Regions from separate parts of the Enterococcus sp. DJ147D b genome, predicted to be linked through region 1. Evidence: predicted binding sites of a transcription regulator. Region 1 holds the regulator's gene; the other holds the start of a gene.
What was found. Region 1 encodes NrdR, which represses ribonucleotide reductase genes. Its sites were predicted from a motif close to ACACNATATATNGTGT; they were not measured.
Positions count from the first base shown of each region.

Region 2: nrdH (glutaredoxin-like protein NrdH) is a predicted target of NrdR. The motif match lies at 2,125-2,140, and genes of this name have one in related genera.

Region 1 covers NZ_CM177104.1:1,142,254-1,153,504, forward strand. The annotation lists gene polA (DNA polymerase I) at 1-1,265, shown strand, start outside; gene mutM (DNA-formamidopyrimidine glycosylase) at 1,290-2,126, shown strand; gene coaE (dephospho-CoA kinase) at 2,099-2,716, shown strand; gene AC4BD1_RS05500 (CsbD family protein) at 2,918-3,250, shown strand; gene nrdR (transcriptional regulator NrdR) at 3,519-4,019, shown strand; gene AC4BD1_RS05510 (replication initiation and membrane attachment family protein) at 4,033-5,415, shown strand; gene dnaI (primosomal protein DnaI) at 5,415-6,341, shown strand; gene AC4BD1_RS05520 (hypothetical protein) at 6,372-6,791, shown strand; gene AC4BD1_RS05525 (tRNA (adenine(22)-N(1))-methyltransferase) at 7,084-7,785, shown strand; gene AC4BD1_RS05530 (Nif3-like dinuclear metal center hexameric protein) at 7,782-8,903, shown strand; gene pepT (peptidase T) at 8,919-10,151, shown strand; gene AC4BD1_RS05540 (diacylglycerol/lipid kinase family protein) at 10,354-11,250, shown strand.
Region 2 covers NZ_CM177104.1:2,270,411-2,274,440, forward strand. The annotation lists gene feoB (ferrous iron transport protein B) at 1-1,343, opposite strand, end outside; gene AC4BD1_RS10710 (FeoA family protein) at 1,340-1,813, opposite strand; gene nrdH (glutaredoxin-like protein NrdH) at 2,222-2,446, shown strand; gene nrdE (class 1b ribonucleoside-diphosphate reductase subunit alpha) at 2,571-4,030, shown strand, end outside.

The DNA.
Region 1 (11,251 bases):
CACTGACACCAATCTTGAACAAAGAATTAGAAGAAAAAAATCAAGCAGATTTGTTTTATAAAATGGAGCTGCCATTGTCACAGATTTTAGCAGAAATGGAAATCAGTGGAATCAAAGTCGATGCTTCTCGTCTACAGGAAATGAAGATCGAGTTCTCAGAACGTCTAAAAGAAATTGAAGAAAAAATTTATGCGGAAGCTGGCGAAGAATTCAACCTAAATTCACCTAAACAATTAGGTGTTATCTTGTTTGAAAAAATGGGTCTTCCCGTTATTAAGAAAACTAAAACGGGTTACTCAACAGCGGTTGATGTGTTAGAACAATTAAGAGAACAAGCACCAATCGTTGATGACATCTTGGTCTATCGTCAAATTGCAAAAATTCAATCTACTTATGTAGAAGGACTATTAAAAGTGATTCAATCAGATGGGAAAGTGCATACTCGTTATGTTCAAACACTAACCCAAACTGGCCGCTTGAGTTCGGTTGATCCAAACTTGCAAAACATTCCGATTCGTTTAGAAGAAGGTCGGAAAATTCGTGAAGCATTTGTTCCAAGAAAAAAAGATTGGTTGATTTATTCTTCTGACTATTCTCAAATCGAGCTACGTGTATTAGCACATATTTCTGATGATGAACATCTGAAAGAAGCCTTTTTGGAAGGGCAAGATATCCATGCAAGTACAGCAATGCGTGTCTTTGGGATTGAAAAAGCAGAAGATGTAACACCAAATATGCGTCGCCAAGCAAAAGCCGTTAACTTTGGAATTGTGTATGGCATCTCAGATTATGGTTTGTCACAAAATCTTGGTATTTCTCGAAAAGCGGCACAACAATATATCGACACGTATTTTGAAAAATATCCTGGTGTGAAGTCATACATGGAGCGTATTGTTCGTGAAGCAAAAGATCAAGGCTTCGTGGAAACACTGTATCATCGTCGGCGCTATTTACCAGAAATCAATTCAAGAAACTTTAACTTGCGTTCATTTGCAGAACGGACGGCTATCAATACACCAATCCAAGGTAGTGCAGCTGATATTTTAAAAATCGCGATGATTGATTTGGCGCAACGATTGAAAGATGAAAAACTAGAAGCAACAATGTTATTACAAGTACACGATGAATTAGTTTTTGAAGTTCCAGAACACGAATTAGAAACATTAGATCGATTAGTCAAAGAAGTGATGGAAAATGCTGTTTCGCTTCATGTGCCATTGATTACTGATAGTAGTTGGGGAAAAACATGGTACGAAGCAAAATAAAAAAGAAAAAGGTGAAGAAGAAACATGCCTGAATTACCAGAAGTTGAAACGGTCCGTAAAGGGCTAGAACGTTTGGTCACAGGAAAAAAGATCCAAAAAGTGCAAGTCTTGTGGCCCAAAATTATTGAACAACCAGAAGCACCGATTTTTGAGGCAACATTGATTGGCGAAACCATTGAATCAATTGGACGCCGAGGGAAGTTTCTGATTTTTCATTTAACCAATTATGAGTTGATCTCTCACCTGCGAATGGAAGGAAAATATTCTTTTGTAGAAGAAAATCAACCATTAGATAAACATACTCATGTCATTTTCTTTTTTGATGATGGCAGTCAGCTTCGCTATAATGATGTTCGAAAATTTGGGCGGATGACGCTAGTGTCAAAAGGACAAAGTGATACTTATCGTGGAATCATGAAATTAGGTCCAGAACCACTACCAGATTTATTTACTTTATCAGCATTTGAATCAGGTCTTAAAAAATCACACAAAGCAATCAAACCGTTACTGTTAGATCAGCGTTTAGTAACGGGCTTAGGAAATATTTATGTGGATGAAGCATTATGGGAAGCGAAAATCCACCCAGAACAGCCTGCCAATACATTAAAAAGAAAAGAGATCGAGACACTTCGATTAGCAATTATTGATGTATTGGGGCGAGCAGTGGAAGCTGGTGGAACAACGATTCGTAGCTATCTCAATGCGCTTGGAGAAGCGGGTAGTTTTCAAATGGCCCTTCATGTTTATGGTCAAACAGGCCATCCATGTGTCCGTTGTCAAACACCAATTGTCAAAATAAAAGTTGCACAAAGGGGGACTCATTATTGTCCAAAATGTCAGCAACTAAAATTGCCAAAGTAGGTTTCGTTTTAGGTTTAACTGGAAGTATTGCAACAGGTAAAAGTACAGCAGCTGAAGTTTTTAAAAAACATGGGATTCCAGTAATTGATGGTGACGTAGTGGCAAGAGAAGTTGTCGAACCTGGAACTGATGGTTTGATGGCAATCGTTGAAGTATTTGGCAAAGAAATCTTGAATGAAGATGGTACACTAAATCGTAAAAAATTAGGTACTGTCGTATTTGCAAACGATGAATCGCGGCAAACCTTAAATCGTGTATTGAATCCGTTTATCCGTGGACGTATCAAACAACAAATTGCTGAGAAAAAAAGACAGAATCCCTTAGTTGTTGTTGATGTTCCTTTACTGTTTGAAGGGCACTATGAACGTTACATGGATGCTGTAGCAGTTGTTTATACTACAGAAGCGATTCAGCTTGAACGATTGATGAAACGAAATCAATTAACAGAAACTGAAGCATTAAAACGAATAAAGACGCAGTGGTCAATCGAAGTGAAAAAAGAACGAGCGGATATTTTGTTTGATAATACTCGAACAAAAGAAGAATTAGTCCAACAAGTCGAGTCATGGCTAAAGCAACAATCTTTATAACAGATTAAAAATACAAAAGCAAAGTGCTTCGTTAGCTAAACGGAGTGCTTTGCTTTTTAGTTTAATGCTTTTTTTGCTTACAAGTCATCAAAGACGTGAAATAAGTATTTTTACATCTATGAGAATGATCAATTAGTCGTATATTTTGAGTATCTTGTTCATTTTTGTTATGCTAAAGATAAGAAAAGGGGAGGGATTTGTATGGGAAATATCAAGAATCAAAAAGATAAAGTTGTCGGATCTGCCAAAGAAAAGATTGGTGAGTTACTTGATAAAGAAGAATTAAAAAATGAAGGCCGTGTACAAGCCGAGATTGGGAAAAAGAAAGCAGACCAATATAAAGAACGAATTGCTGAACTAGATGATCAACAAGCAGAAAAAGAAGCACGTCAACAAGATCTGACACAAGAACGAAAAAAAGAAATGACTGATCGAACAAAAAAGCCACTCCCAGACGCTGAACACATCCCTGATGAACAAAAAATTGAAGAACAACGGTTAAAACATTACACTGGTATTGAAGAAAAATTGTAGTTTTTGAAAACATGAGTCATGTTTTCAAAAGGAAACAGTTGAAAATCTTTCACAGTTTCGTTTTGATCGTCAAATGAGTTGTGATAAACTTTTGTCACAACTCATTTTTTTGCGATGAATGGATAAAAACGCTTTATGGCCGATGAAAACTGCATCTTTTTAGTTGAGAAAGTCGCTTAACATAAAAGTTTCATGTTATAATGCAACTAACTATGAAAGAGCAGAATGTTCTTTTTATAAAACTTAAATGATACATGAGGTGAACTAAATGAGATGTCCAAGATGTCAACATAATAATTCCCGTGTTATTGATAGTCGTCAAGCAGATGATGGTCGGGCGATTCGTCGTCGACGTGAGTGTGAAAATTGCTCATTTCGTTTTACAACATTTGAAAGAATCGAAGCTGCACCACTGCTAGTTATCAAGAAAAACGGTGAGCGTGAAGAGTTTAATCGAGATAAGATTTTAAGAGGATTGATTCGTTCAGCCGAAAAACGTCCAGTTGCTATGGAGCAAATGGAGCAAATTGTGAACCATGTAGAAAATCGTGTCCGAAGTTTGGGCGAAAACGAAGTATCAACCAATTTAATTGGGGAATATGTCATGGAAGATCTTGTAAATTTGGATGAAATTGCCTATATTCGTTTTGCAAGTGTGTATCGCCAATTTAAAGATATGTCTGTATTCTTAAAAGAGTTGCAAGATATCGTAGAGAAGGCAAAAGAAAATAACAATTCTAAAGATACCGAAGACGAAAGTACAGAATAAAGGGGGCATTTCCTTGGAAAATGCTTGGAAAGAGCTTCAACCAAAAAATATCTACCAAGGAAGAAAGCGGAGTCCTTTAAAAGAAGAAAATCGAAATGCGTTGCTCTATCTTTACCAACCTTTGATTGGTGGAGAAGCGCTTAGTATTTATCTTACTCTTTTGACAGAAATTTCTTTAGAGACTGGCCAAGGACCAGAAGGACTTCACGCAGATTTATTGAGTAGTCTTGGTTGTGGTATTCCTCAATTTTACGAAGCACGAAAAAAACTTGAGGGAATTGGCTTATTAGATGTTTATTATAAAGAAGACCCTAGCCTAGGTGCATGTTTCCTGTATGAATTACTGGAACCAATGTCGGTGAAACAATTCTTTATGGATTCTGTTTTAAGTTTTTTACTATTAGAAAAGGTTGGTCAACGTCGCTTTGATCAGTTAGTTAAACATTTCGAACCAAAAAAACTTTCAACAGAAGGCTATCAGAAAAAAACTAAAAAATTTTTAGAAGTGTACCAATTTAACGAGGCATCCTTTGCCGCTGACAAACAGCAAATCGAGAAGCTGGAAGAAACATTTACTGAGCAAGCAATAACGAAACGGTTACCTGAAAAAAGCACGATTGACTGGTCTTTTTTGACAAACTGGTTGCAAAAAAAACATATTGACAAACCAGATGAACCAACCATCAAACAACTCGAAATGTACCAACAATTGTATGGATTGGATGATTTAGCTTTAGGTGAGAAAATCGTTGAAGCGTACGACTTCACAGAGCAAAAAATTTCTTTGAAAGAACTTCAAAAAATCTTTTTGGCAAACCCTGTGAGTCAATCATCTACGCTAAAGGTACCTGCAGAAAATCTAGACAGCACCGAAATCAAAAAGGTGGAATCAGCGCCTAATCATGGACAACTGTCTGCAGCCTCTGTGCAGTTAATCAAAGAGGCCCAAAGTGTTCCGCCAATGAAATATTTAGAGTCAATCAAAAAAGAAAAAAATGGGTATGTATCTAAATCAGAAACGTGGTTGATGCAAGAGCTTGTTTCTCGCTCAGGGCTTCCAAGTAGTGTCATCAATGTGCTATTGAATTACGTATTGGTCATCAAAAATCAAGCAAGTTTAGGGACAAACTATGTCAACACAATTGCTAACGAATGGGCACAACAGAAAATCATGACAGCGGAAGATGCTATTGCTCATATTAAAAAGAAAAGCCAAGAAAGCGCAGAGAAAAAGCAAACGAGAAACTACTCAAATACTCGTCGAAATGTGCGCCGAGAAAAATTACCTGATTGGGTAAATCAACCAAAAGATGAGAAGAAAATCAGTCAAGAAAAACAAGCAGAAATTGATCGTCGCTTTAAAGAATATCTTGCTAAAAAGGAGGGTGACAACTAATGGAAGATGTTGGAAGAGAGCTAAAAAAGATCATTAGCAAACGTAATTATCAAGAAAAGTATGCCGAAATGATTCAAGAAGTATTGAATGATTCAGATGTTCAAGCTTTTTTGGCAGAACACCAAGAGCGTTTAACACAAGCAGATATTGAAAAAAGTTATGCAAAACTTTATGAGTTTGTTCAAGAAAAGCGAAAATATCAGAAAAATGATCCAACAATGATTGCACCAGGCTACGAGCCAAAACTGGTGTTGAACTTTCATTATGTGGATGTCACCTACGTACCGACTGAAGCATTAATTGCTCGACAAAAACAAGAAGAAATCCGTAGTCGTGTGAAAGCAATGGATATGCCGAAAGATATACAAACGGCTACATTTGAAGGATTTGAGCAAACAAGTGGCCGTAGTGATGCCTTTTTTGAAGCATTCAATTTTGTGGAGCAATACACAAATGATCCTAAAGGTTACCACAAAGGGCTATATTTAGTTGGAAGCTTTGGAATTGGTAAAACGTATTTATTAGGTGCAATTGCACATGACCTAGCAGTTGCAGGGTATACAACTACGCTTGTTCATTTTCCGACATTTGCAGTTGAAATGAAGCAAGCAATTGGAAAAGACCAAGTTTCGGACAAACTAGATGCGGTGAAGCGCTCGCCCGTCTTAATGATGGATGACATTGGAGCCGATGCAATGAGTAGTTGGATTCGTGATGAAGTATTTGGTGTTATTTTGCAATATCGAATGCAAGAACAATTACCGACATTTTTCTCATCAAATTTTACAATGGATGAGTTAGAAAAACATTTGTCTGTTACACAACGTGGTGATGAAGAACCATTAAAAGCTAAACGTATTATGGAACGAATTCGTTATTTAACAAAAGAAATCGAGATGACTGGAAAGAACCGTAGAAACAGCTAAAAGTGAATAAAAGAACGGGAGATGTGGTTTATGAAGCGAATAGTATCTTGCTTGACCTTAGCGACAACATTTTTATTATTGACTGCTTGTGGCAATCAGTCTACGAATGATGGACAAACAACTGAAACGACTTCTAATTCATCGACACATGATCAAAGTGTTTTTACTGGGACGGTCGAAGAAGTAACTGAAAGCGACGAAGAGGATCAAATCATTCGCGTAAAATTAGTTGACGTCAAGGCAAAGATTGATCCTGAGAATATTGGAACATCATTTGAGCATGACGGTGTCATTCTGAATGCACCAGCAGAGAAAATCAAACCCAGCGTGGATGCTTTGTCAGAAGGTACAGAGATCGAGTTGACCTTGGCTAAGACACCTGTAATGACAATGTCGTTGCCACCACAAATTCCAGGGAATTCAATTATTCAAGTTTTGGCTATCCAATAACTGAATGAGCTAAGCAACCGATTTTTTAATTTCGCAGGAGTGGCGAAGTTGGGAAATCGGTTTTTATGTTAGCGTAGTAAGATAACTTGAATTCTTCACTTGTACTTTGTCAGCTACAATAGGGTGAAGGAACGAAATAGTGCACTTACTTATGAACGATATCATAGTACGATGTTCAAGTGAAAAGAATAAAAATTTTGAAAGAGGGATATCGAGAAAAAGGATTTTCTGTCCTATCCCTCTCCTTATTTTATGGAGGAAATGCTATAATGATTGGAAAAGGAGTGAGGTTATGAACCATTTAGATTTATCGCGACGCTTAGCTGCTGTTGGAGAATTTGTTCCTGCAAAAGCGCGTTTAGCAGATATTGGCTCAGATCACGCCTATTTGCCGGTTGCATTGATGCTAAAAGGAAAAATTGAGTTTGCAGTTGCTGGTGAAGTGGTGAAAGGTCCATTTGAGTCCGCGCAAAAACAAGTTAGAAAAGATGGCTTAGAAGGGCGTATTATTGTTCGTTTGGCGAATGGTCTGGCAGCAATTGAACCATCAGATGGAATTACCGCCATCACGATTGCTGGTATGGGTGGCGCATTGATTCGTGATATTTTAGAAGCAGGAAAAACACGTCTAACTCAAAAGGAGCGCTTGATCCTTCAACCCAATATTGGTGAGCGTACGCTTCGAGTTTGGTTGCAAGAAAACCAATATCAGATTATTGAAGAAGTTATTTTGGAAGAAAATAAAAAAATCTACGAGATTATCGTGGCGGAAAAAGCGACTAGTCCAGTAACTTACTCTCCAGAAGATCTGATGTTTGGACCTATTTTACGAAAAACAAAGAATGCTATTTTCAAAGCAAAATGGCAAAGAGAACTTACGCAACGTGAAGCTATCGTTCGGCAAATGATTCAAGCAAATAAAGGTGCCGAAATCAGCGAACGCCAACAAACATTTGAAGCTGAAATCAAACAGATCCAGGAGGTGCTGAAATGATTAATGCACAAACATTCATTAATCGTTTTGAACAGTATTGTCCTCAATGGCTTGCAGAAGAAGGCGATCCAGTCGGTCTACAAATTGGCACATTGAATAAACCAATTCAAAGAGTCATGATGACGTTAGATGTTCGTCCAGAAGTAGTCGAAGAAGCAATTGTTAAAAAAATCGACTTACTAATTGCCAAGCATCCACCGATTTTTCGTCCAATCAAGCAGTTGACTACTGATGGTCCGCAAGAAAAAATGTATGCAGATTTACTGAAACATGAGATTACCGTTTACGCCGCGCACACAAATATGGATATTATTTGGGACGGATTAAATGACTGGTTTTGTGAGCAACTAGGTATTCAGGTTGAAAACTATTTAGTAAAAACACATGAAGTAGGATATAAAAAATTAGCAGTTTATTTACCTGTTGAGAATGCAACAACTATGCGTGAAGCTCTTGGACTTGCTGGTGCAGGTCAATTAGGCAACTATTCAAACGCAAGCTTTACCTCAGTCGGGCAAGGTCGTTTTACGCCTTCACAACAAGCACATCCAACGATTGGAACACCTGGTAAAGCAGAAAAAGTTCAAGAAGCAAAAGTGGAAGTGATTTTTCCAGAAACAATTGAGCAAACAGTTCTTCAAGCCATGAGAGCGCATCATCCATACGAAGAAATCGCTTATGACTTGTTTTCAATTGATGCACCAAAAGAAAGTTTTGGATTAGGACGTATCGGAACATTGCCACAACCATTAGACCTAACAACGTTCATTGAAAAAGTCAAAACGGGACTTCAAGTTGATGACTTACGTGTCGTTTTACCACCTCAACTAACTGAGCCAAAAGTTCAGCGGATTGCGATTTGTGGTGGAAGCGGTGAAAAATTTTATCCGTCTGCATTGAAGCAAGGCGCAGATGTTTACATTACGGGGGATCTCTACTATCATACAGCACAAGACATGCAAAGTGCTGGTCTGATCGCGATTGATCCTGGACATTATATTGAGTCATTATGTAAAGAAAAATTTGTTGAAAAATTTGAATCTTGGAAACAAGAAGAACAATGGGATCTTGATTTTTTTGTTTCTGAAACGAATACAAATCCATTCCAATTTCATTAAAAAGGGGCAGATAATATGTACGAAAATCTTTTACCACGTTTTTTAAAATATGTGAAAACTGAAACACGCTCAGATGCAACAAGTACAGCAACACCTTCAACAGCTACGCAAATTGCTTTTGCACAAGAACTCAAAAAAGAATTAGAAGAACTAGGCCTATCTGATGTTTTTTACAATGAGGAAAATGGATTTGTAATGGGAACTTTACCCAGTAATGTAGATTATCCTGTTCGTTCAATAGGCTTTATTTCCCACATGGATACGGCAGATTTCAATGCAGTTGGTGTTAATCCACAAATCATTGAAAATTATGATGGTGAGTCAACGATCGTTTTGGACGAAGCAGGACAATACACGTTGAATACCAAAGATTTTCCCAACTTGAAAAATTATGAAGGACAGACATTGATTACAACAGACGGCAGTACATTGCTTGGTGCGGATGATAAAGCAGGGATTGCTGAAATCATGACAGCTATGGAAATCTTGCTTAAAAATCCGACGATTCCACATGGCGAAATCAAAGTAGCATTTGGTCCTGACGAAGAAATTGGTGTCGGCGCAGATAAGTTTGATGTTGATCAGTTTAATGTAGATTTTGCTTATACGATTGACGGAGGTCCATTGGGGGAATTGCAATATGAAACATTTAGTGCAGCTCAAGCGAACCTAACGATTTTTGGAAAAAATGTTCACCCTGGAACAGCGAAAGATACAATGATCAATGCTTTACAATTAGCTATTGATTTTCACAACCAGCTTCCTGCAGATGAAGTTCCTGAAAAAACAGATGGTTATGAAGGTTTCTTCCACTTAATGGCACTAACTGGTAACCCAGAAGAAGCTACAATGAGTTATATTATCCGCGACCACAATCGTGAAAAATTTGAAGCACGTAAAGCTTTGATTTCAAGCATTCAAGAAAAAATGAATCAAGCATTTGATCAAGAACGAATCAAGGTGGACATGTTTGATCAATACTACAATATGAAAGAAATCATCGAAAAAGATATGAGTATTGTTGAACTAGCTAAACAAGCAATGTTGGATTTAGACATCAAGCCTGTGATTGAACCCGTTCGTGGTGGAACAGATGGCTCAAAAATTTCTTATATGGGTATCCCAACACCAAATATTTTTGCCGGTGGCGAAAATATGCACGGACGTTTCGAATTTGTTTCGTTACAAGTGATGGAAAAAGCAACTGATGTAATTGTAAAAATTGCTGAGTTAAATACAAAAAAGTAACAAACAATTTTTGATATCAATTGAAGACATCAAAAATTTTTTTAAAAGGTTGAGACAAGTGAGTGAATCATTTGTCCCAACCTTTTTTGTGTGCTGTTGAAGCTACCTTATTCAAGTTTGTTAATAAAAGTCACATCAACAATCGCAATTTTTTTCATTTTTGGCAAAAAAAAGTAAAATAGAGTAGAAGGTGGGGATAACTATGAAAAATTTACTAGTTTTTTATAACAAAAGTTCAGGAAAAGATGAAGGAGAGGAGTTGGCTAAATGGTTTCAACAATATGCGAAGAACAAACAGCCCGATTTAGACGTTCGGTTAACTCAAACTGGACCTGAAATTCGTGATGAAACATTGATTGAAAAAGCTGAATCTTTTGATGCAGATACATTGGTTATCATTGGTGGTGACGGAACGATTCATCATATTGTTAAAGCTTTTAAAAAAACAATCGGAAATTATCATATTGGTTTGTTACCAGGAGGAACGGTGAACAATCTCGCTCGCGTATTAGAAATTCCTTTAGAAAAAGAAGTAGCTGCTGATGTCATTTTAGCAGCACAGACGAGAGCTATAGATTACGGAACGGTCAACGATTCAGTCATTATCTCAACGTTAACAGTTGGCTTATTAGCTGATACAGCAATGCGTGTGAGCCAAGAAGAAAAGCAAAAATTTGGGCCGTGGGCATTTGCTAAACGATTCATTAAACTGGTCGTGCAAAAACGTCGCTACCGTTTAAAAATCCAAACAGATGACAAAAAATGGGAACAAAAAGCGCAACTACTAACGGTTACCATGACGAACTCAGTAGGTGGATATACAAATTTTGATGATTTAGCAAGCCCTGATGATGGGAAATTTCACGTGACGATCATTCCTAAATTGAATTTCTTTTCTTACATCTTTTATTTACCACGGATTATTCGAGGAAAATTCTACACTGTTCCGGGAATTGATTATTACACAACGAGTGAATTACAGCTTGACAGTGAAAAGAAAGTAGGCACGCGAACAGATGGAGACACGACAGATGATTTACCAATTAAGATGACAGTGGTACCAAAAGGGTTGACTGTTTATGTACCAATCAATAAATAGC
Region 2 (4,030 bases), 1.1 Mb from region 1:
GGGAAAAAAGCGCCTGCAATCAATGCAATGATTGGTAGTTTTGCGGAACAAGGCATGAAAGTCGTAACCATAATCGTTAAACGACGATCTTGTTCATTCTCAATCGTCCGACTCGCCATCACGCCCGGTACACCACACCCCGTCGCAATCAACATCGGGATGAACGACTTACCTGACAAGCCAAACTTGCGGAACAAACGATCCATCACAAAAGCAATGCGTGCCATATACCCGCAGTCCTCAAGAAAACTTAAACAGAGAAACAGAACCATCAGTTGTGGTAAAAAGCCTAACACTGCACCAACACCAGCAATGATTCCATTCAAAATGAGTTGTTGCATCCAGTCTGCGACTTGAGCAGCCTGTAACCAGCTTCCAACTGTTTCCGGTACCCATGAGCCAAAGAATGTATCATTGATCCAGTCCGTGCCCATCGTTCCAATTGTTTGAATGGCTAAATAATAGATAAACCACATCACTAGCGCAAAGATTGGTAACGCCAACCAACGATTCGTTACGATTCGATCAATTTTGTCGCTTAACGAATATTGGAAGGAGTCAACCGTTACCATACTCAAAGCTGTTAGCTGTGTGATAAATTCATATCTTTCATTGACGAGAATCGTTTCGCTTTCTTCTGCAAAAATTTTTTCTGTTAACTGGATCAGCTCTTCAATTTCTTTTGTTTGTTGCGTTGTTAACACTAATTCAGAACTAGCTAATGTTTCTCGTTCAAAGTACTTCAAGGCATACCAACGTTGGTTTTTCATTGTGAAATCAAAATGCAAGACATCTTCAATTTCATTTAATGCTGCTTCCAATCGCGGATCGTACTCGCACGGTTCTGGTATGGTAAAAGTTTCTCGAGTAGTTAACAACTTTGAAACACGCTCAAGTCCTTGGTTTTTGACAACACTCATCGGAATAACTGGCACACCTAAACCATAAGACAATTTTTCCAGATTAATTGTTTTTCCTTCTTTTTTGACCACATCCATCATGTTTAAACAGACAACCACTGGAATTTCTAAATCAAGTAACTGCGTAGTTAGATAGAGGTTTCTTTCCAGATTCGTCGCATCTACGATATTCAACACAACATCTGGACGTTCATGAATCAAATACTCTCTGGCAACCATTTCTTCAGGTGTGTACGGTGAGAGAGAATAAATACCGGGTAAATCTTGAATATGAATGGCTGGATGTTTTTTCAGGCTACCTGATTTTTTTTCGACTGTCACTCCTGGCCAATTTCCAACATATTGATTGGCTCCCGTCAGCGCATTGAATAGACTTGTCTTCCCACTGTTAGGATTACCAACTAACGCAACTTCAATACTCATTCACTTTGCTCCTTTTGAACAAGAATCAATTCAGCTTCTTTTTTTCGCAATGTTAATTCATATCCGCGTAAAGTAATCTCGAGTGGATCGCCCAATGGTGCTAACTTCCGAATCACAACTCGAACATTTTTAGTCACACCCATATCCATTAAACGTCGTTTCACTGCACCTTGCCCATGAATAGCAACCACTGTCGCACTTTCACCAACAGTTAGTTGATCAAGGGATGTCCAAGCTTCAGCTAATGATTCTGGCTTCTTCACAATGATTTGCGCTAATAATTCTCGATTGACTGCAATTCGATTGTTCTTTAATAGTAGAATTGCATTTTCCCCTGAAAAATTCACAACAACAATTTTGGTTCCTGGAATGATTCCTAAATTTTGTAAATGATTTTTGACAGACTCTTTTGTCTGGATTTTGACAATTTGGTAAACTAAATTCTGTTTTGCTTGTGCTAAAGTTTCCATCCGAAATCCTTTCTTGTGAAAAAAATCATGTAGGGAAATGATTTCATTCTTTTTGTTTCTATTTATTTTTATTGAACATATTAACGATTGATAATCATTCTCAACAAGAATAACTCCATCAATTGAGAAAGTCAATTATCATTGTGAAAGATTACACTTTTGTTATAAATTATTTTAATTTGATGGAAAAAAATTCTTTTTAAGCGGTTATCCACAGCTTTTTTTTACTTGATTATGGTTTTTTCCTTACTGATGCTTGCTTTCAATTGTTTTTCAAAAAACACAAAACTTAGTATTCCACAGTTTCCACAACACAATATATAGTGTTTCTTAATTGACTTTTTTACTAAGAGTTTTATACTATTGATTATAGATAACGACGGAATATGTTATGAGGAGGCAGAAAGAATGAACGTAAAAATTTTTTCTAAAAACAACTGTATGCAATGTAAAATGGTCAAACGCTTTTTAGCTGATAATAAAATTGATTTTGAAGAAGTAAATATCGATGAAAAACCAGAAGCAATCAATTGGTTGAAAGAACAAGGATTCCAAAGCGTCCCTGTGACAACTTCTGAAATTGAAACAGTTATTGGCTTTCGTCCAGATCAATTACGCAAATTAGCTAGCTAATTTGTCTATCAACTAAAAATAGGTAGCACACTTGGATTTGACGGCTCGACCAAAAGCCCCAAATCCTTTTTTAAAGCACGATTCTCCAAAACTAAACAAAAAGAAAAGAAGGTTGGGCGTACTTATGAGTCTTAAAAATTTAAAAGATGTCAGTTACTTTAAGTTAAACAACGAGATTAACCGACCAGTTAACGGTCAAATTCCTTTGAACAAGGATAAAGAAGCTCTTGCAGCTTTTTTTGAGGAAAATGTGCAACCAAATACAATGATATTTCCAACAATCAAAGAAAAAATCGATTATCTGATTGAAAATCAATATATCGAAGCAGAATTTATCCAATTATATTCTGATAAATTTATTGAAAAGTTGTACCAATTTTTGGCAGACCAACACTTTACCTTTAAGTCATTTATGGCAGCTTATAAATTTTATTCTCAATATGCGTTAAAAACAAATGATGGCTCTGCTTATCTTGAATCTTATGAAGATCGTGTAGCTTTCAATGCTTTATACTTTGCAAATGGTGATGAAGCACTTGCATTAGCTTTAGCAGATGAAATGATCCATCAACGTTACCAACCCGCAACTCCTTCATTCTTAAATGCTGGGCGTAAACGTCGTGGCGAGTTAGTTTCTTGTTTCTTAACACAAGTGACTGATGATATGAATTCAATTGGGCGATCAATCAACTCCGCTCTACAATTATCTCGTATTGGTGGCGGTGTAGGGATTACTCTTTCCAACTTACGTGAAGCAGGTGCCCCTATCAAAGGATATGAAGGAGCAGCTAGTGGTGTCGTTCCTGTCATGAAATTATTCGAAGATAGCTTTAGTTATTCAAATCAATTAGGTCAACGTCAAGGTGCTGGTGTGGTTTATTTGAACGTTTTCCACCCAGATATCGTTGCCTTTTTATCTGCCAAAAAAGAAAATGCTGATGAAAAAATCCGTGTCAAAACACTTTCTCTTGGTGTTGTTGTTCCAGATAAGTTCTATGAATTGACTCGTAAAAACGAAGAAATGTATTTATTTAGTCCTTATAGTGTAGAAAAAGAATACGGCGTTCCATTTTCTTATGTAGATATCACGGAAGAATATGATAACTTAGTAGCAAATCCTAATATTCGTAAGCAAAAAATCAAAGCACGTGATTTAGAAAATGAAATTTCAAAATTACAACAAGAATCTGGTTATCCTTATATCATCAATATTGATACAGCGAACCGTGAAAACCCAATCGACGGCAAAATCATCATGAGTAATCTATGTTCTGAAATCTTACAAGTCCAAACACCTTCTGTTATCAATGGCAAGCAAGAGTACGAAGTGTTAGGAACAGATATTTCATGTAATCTAGGTTCAACGAATATTGTTAACTTGATGGATAGTCCCGACTTTGGAAAATCGATTCGAACAATGACTCGTGCCCTAACATACATTACAGATGCTTCTGATATTGATGTTGTGCCACCAATCCAAAATGGAAACAAACTAAATCATACCATTGGACTAGGCGCAATGGGCTTACACACTTACTTTGCAAAAGAACAAATGGAATATGGTTCTGAAGATTCGTTAGACTT